2 regions of the Hypericibacter sp. genome follow, and region 1 is predicted to be linked to the other one. Evidence: riboswitches for the same ligand, from Rfam matches in the RefSeq annotation. Region 1 holds a riboswitch; the other holds the start of a gene.
What was found. A riboswitch is a leader RNA that binds a small molecule or an ion and turns the genes downstream of it on or off. The one in region 1 is predicted to bind S-adenosylmethionine.

Region 1 (2,198 bases):
ATCAATCCGATGGTGCTGAGATAACCGGCTGTCACGATGACGTCTCCTTGGCCCTTTGGCGGGGGTCTCTGAACTGTCATCGGTAGCACCCTCTGCTTAAGCCTTCCTTTACGGCTGTGGGTGCATGAAGTGGCATGCGTCAAGTCATTCCAAACACAGCGATATTCAAGGGCCTCCTCAGCTTCATCCAGAAGATGAAGAAGAGACGCTTTCTGTCGCTTTTGCCGGTTCTTGTGCTGGGCGTGATGCTAGCCGGGGCCGGCCATGCCCGCGCCGACTTCAAGGTCTGCAACAAGACCCCGGAACGGGTCGCCGTCGCCCTGGGCTTCCGCCAGCAGGGCCAATGGCTGTCCCAGGGCTGGTGGAACGTCGAGCCGTCGCGCTGCGCCACGCTCCTGCCCGGCAAGCTCTCCGAGACCAAGTACTATCTCTACGCCGACGCTAAGGCTCATAACTGGTTCATGGGCGGCGGCTTCCGCTTTTGCGTGAAGAACGACGAGTTCAAGATCATCGGGAACAGCAACTGCCCGCTCCAGGGGGGCTCCCCGCTTGGCTTCCGCGAGGTCGCTGTCGGCAAGAATGCGACCTTCGTCTACGAGATCTACGAGCCGACACCGTAAAATAGATCGATTTTACGGTTTCGGTTGACAGCGGGATTTGATTCCCGCATAAATCTTGCACGCGCCGATTTGAGCCACAGCTTGCGGGCGCGATAAAAATGCAGCTAAAGCGACGGTCGGTAGGACCGCCCCAGCTTCGCTGCGGCGGTTTTTTTGTTTTGGGCCGAAAGGGATTGGGGAGTGGTTCCCCTGGCGAAAGCCGAACGAACCCGCGGGGATTTGAGGGGCAGCTTGCACCGCGACACCAAACGCTAAAGCGTCCGAGTTTTCGGAGCCCCAATACCCAGTGACCCTTAGGAGGGCCCGAACCATGACCGTCAATTACCAGGATCGCTTCATCGCCGCCCAAACCCAGTTGCGGGACAAGCCCAACGAAGCCTTGCAGGTCTTCTCGGCGCTGACGCATTTGACGGGCGGGCTCTGCAGCGAAGCCCAGATCCGCGATTTCCACCTGACGACCGACAAGCCCTCGAGCCTCGCCGGCACCGCGCTGGGCGAGGATGCCGGCCCCGACCCGGCCGAACTGGTGCTGGCGGCGCTGGGCGCTTGCCAGGAAGCCACCTACCGCCTCTATGCCGACACGCTGGGAATCCCGCTGAGCAACGTCTCCGTGAAGGTCACGGGGCGCATCGACCTGCGCGGGCTCTTCGCCGTCGCCGACGGCGTGCGTCCCGGCTTCCGCGATATTCGCGCCGTGGTGACCATCGACAGCCCGGCCTCGATCGAGGATATCGAGCGGCTCAAGGTGACGGTCGACCGGCATAGCCCGGTCCTCGACATGCTGCGCAACGTGACCCCGGTCCAGACCAGCCTCGATCTCGTCAACCGGGCGGCACGGCCCGCGGCCGCGTGATAGGCTGAGCCATCCGATTGCAGGGAGGATGACCATGCCGACAAACAGCAAGCACCCCGAGACGCTGGTGCTGCATGCGGGCAACTACCGCAGCGACCCCGCCACCAATGCGGTGGCGGTGCCGATCTATCAGACAACGTCCTATCAGTTCCAGAGTTCCGAGCATGCGGCCAACCTGTTCGGCCTCAAGGAATTCGGGAACATCTATACCCGCATCATGAATCCGACCAATGCGGTGCTCGAGGAACGGGTGGCAGCGCTCGAGGGCGGCGTTGCCGCGCTCGCGGTCTCTTCCGGCCAGGCAGCGTCGGCCTTCTCGATCCAGAACATCGCCAAGGCCGGCGACAATTTTGTCGCCTCGACCGACCTCTATGGCGGCACCTGGAACCTCTTCGCCAACACGCTGAAGGAGCAAGGCCTGGAAGCGCGGTTCGTCGATCCGTCGGATCCAGAGAATTTCCGCCGCGCCACCGACGCCAAGACCCGCGCCTACTACGCCGAGACGCTGCCCAATCCCAAGCTGCATATCTTCCCGATCAAGGAAGTGGCCGATATCGGGCGCTCGCTCGGCGTGCCGCTGATCATGGACAACACCGCGGCGCCCGTGCTGTGCAAGCCGTTCGACCATGGCGCGGCGATCGTCGTCTACTCGACCACGAAATATATCGGCGGCCACGGCACCTCGATCGGCGGCCTGATCGTCGATGGCGGCAATTTCGACTGGG
Region 2 (2,198 bases), on a different contig from region 1:
GGCGGCGGGGTCGATCTCGATCACGAGGCCGCGCAGCTGGCCGTTATAGGCCTGCTCCATGGCGCTCATATCGTCGACCCGCCCCGGCAGCGGACGGTCGGTGAGGATCAGCGTGATCGTACGTTCGGGCGAATTCGGCATGCGCATTTCCGGCAGCTCGACCACCTCGAGCGCATAGGCCTGCGTCAGGGTGGTCGGCGCCTTGTCGAGCCGCAGCGTGCCGTCGGCCTTGCCGGGGCCAGGGCCGGCAGCCCAGGCCGGCGAGGAAACGCTGCCGGCCAGCAGCATCGCGGCGAGCCCGGCGCTCGCGCAGAATTTCAGCATCTCGATCGTCCTCCCATCATTGCGCCGGCATCGATCGGCGGGTCCTTGAATACCTGCTTGCGCGATGCCGGCCACCACCGGCCCCAGAATGCCCGGGACCCGTGGCGCTGGCGAGGGCGGCCGTCGAAAAAATCATTTGGAATCCTGTAACAATCGCGCGTGCCCAGCGTGTTCCGACATGCACCGGGCGGGCGATGACGCCGCCCGAGCGCTCCGCCGGGATTGACATTCGCGCGTCCCTGGCCATACTTGCCGCCGATCTTGGCGCCCTCGGGAGTCAAGTTTCCGTGGTCATTTGTGCCGGCTTGCGGCCACGTTAAATAAGCAGCTAAAAGGCCCAGGGACGCTTTGAACCTCGGCCTTTTCGGTCGAGGTTTTTTTTGGCTCGGCAGATTCTGCCGGCCTTGCGGAGATGTCCATGGTCCAGAGAAGGAGCCCGCGAATTTCGGGCTCGAAGACGCGCCCTTCCACCGCCGCGGCAAAGGCCGCCGGCATCGCCCCAGCACCCGGCCTGACCGGGTCGGGCGCCGATCCGGCGAGCTGGCATCCCGATACCCGCATGATCCATGGCGGCGTGCTGCGCTCCGATTTCAAGGAGACGGCCGAGGCGATCTACATGACCTCGGGCTTCGTCTACAGCACGGCCGAGGAGGCGGAAGCCGCCTTCGCCAACACCAAGCCGCGCTTCGTCTATTCGCGCTTCTCCAATCCGACCGTGCAGATGTTCGAGAGCCGCATGGCGCTGCTCGAGGGCGCGGAGGATTCGCGCGCGACCGCGAGCGGCATGGCCGCCGTGTTCGCGAGCCTCGCTTGCCAGCTCAAGGCCGGCGATCGCGTGGTGTCGTCCGACGCGCTGTTCGGCTCCTGCCAGTACATCCTGGCGGAGATCCTGCCGAAATACGGGATCGAGACGGTGCTGCTGGACGGGCGCGATCTCGGCGCCTGGCGCAAGGCGTTGTCGAAGCCGACCCAGGCGGTGTTCCTCGAATCGCCCTCCAACCCGGGCCTGCGCATCGTCGATCTCAAGGCGGTGTGCGATCTCGCGCACAAGGCGGGCGCCTGCGTCATCGTCGACAATGTGTTCGCCACGCCGCTGCTGCAGAAGCCCTTCGACTATGGCGCCGACGTGGTGGTCTATTCCGCGACCAAGCATATCGACGGGCAGGGAAGGGCGCTGGGCGGCATCGTGCTGGGCAGCCGCGCCTTCATCAACGACAAGCTGCAGCCCTTCCTGCGCCACACCGGCCCCTCGCTCTCGCCGATGAATGCCTGGCTCCTGCTCAAGGGGCTCGAGACGCTCGATCTGCGCCTGCAGCGCCAATGCGCCAGCTCGCATCGCATCGCCGAGTTCCTGTCGGGCCAGAAGAAGATCGAGACCGTGCTCTATCCGGGGCTCAAGAGCCATCCGCAGCATGCGCTGGCGATGCGCCAGATGAAGAGCGGCGGGACGCTCGTCACCTTCGATCTCAAGGGCGGCAAGGGCGGCGCCTTCCGCTTCCTCAACGCGCTGAAGCTGATCCTGATCTCGAACAATCTGGGCGATTCGAAGAGCCTGACCACGCATCCGGCGACCACGACGCATCAGCGCCTGGGCCCCGAGCTGCGCAAGCAGCAGGGTATCCTCGACGGCACGGTGCGGCTCTCGGTCGGGCTCGAGGCGGCCGAGGATCTGGAATCCGATCTGGCGCAGGCGCTGAAGGCGGTCTAGCGGGCCGGCGCCGATGCCGCCCCCCGACGCGCGGGAGCAATTCTGCGCCCGCATCCAGATGGGAGAAGATCGCTGACAGGCCGTCTGCGGGCCCGAGGCGAACGATTGTCTGTTACTGGTGACCCCGATGCCGATCAAGATTCCCGACAAGCTGCCCGCCTTCGAC

Region 2: another riboswitch for S-adenosylmethionine. It lies ahead of metZ (O-succinylhomoserine sulfhydrylase); the one in region 1 lies ahead of ACREE8_RS25480 (OsmC family protein).

The regions. Positions count from the first base shown of each region.
Region 1 is NZ_JBOHKS010000312.1:39,377-41,574, reverse strand. Features, by position in the region: gene ACREE8_RS25490 (MarR family winged helix-turn-helix transcriptional regulator) at 1-35, opposite strand, end outside; gene ACREE8_RS25485 (DUF1036 domain-containing protein) at 195-620, shown strand; SAM riboswitch at 672-749, shown strand; gene ACREE8_RS25480 (OsmC family protein) at 931-1,473, shown strand; gene ACREE8_RS25475 (O-acetylhomoserine aminocarboxypropyltransferase/cysteine synthase family protein) at 1,508-2,198, shown strand, end outside.
Region 2 is NZ_JBOHKS010000253.1:13,647-15,844, reverse strand. Features, by position in the region: gene ACREE8_RS20410 (nuclear transport factor 2 family protein) at 1-324, opposite strand, end outside; SAM riboswitch at 602-676, shown strand; gene metZ (O-succinylhomoserine sulfhydrylase) at 884-2,032, shown strand; gene ACREE8_RS20400 (homoserine O-succinyltransferase) at 2,160-2,198, shown strand, end outside.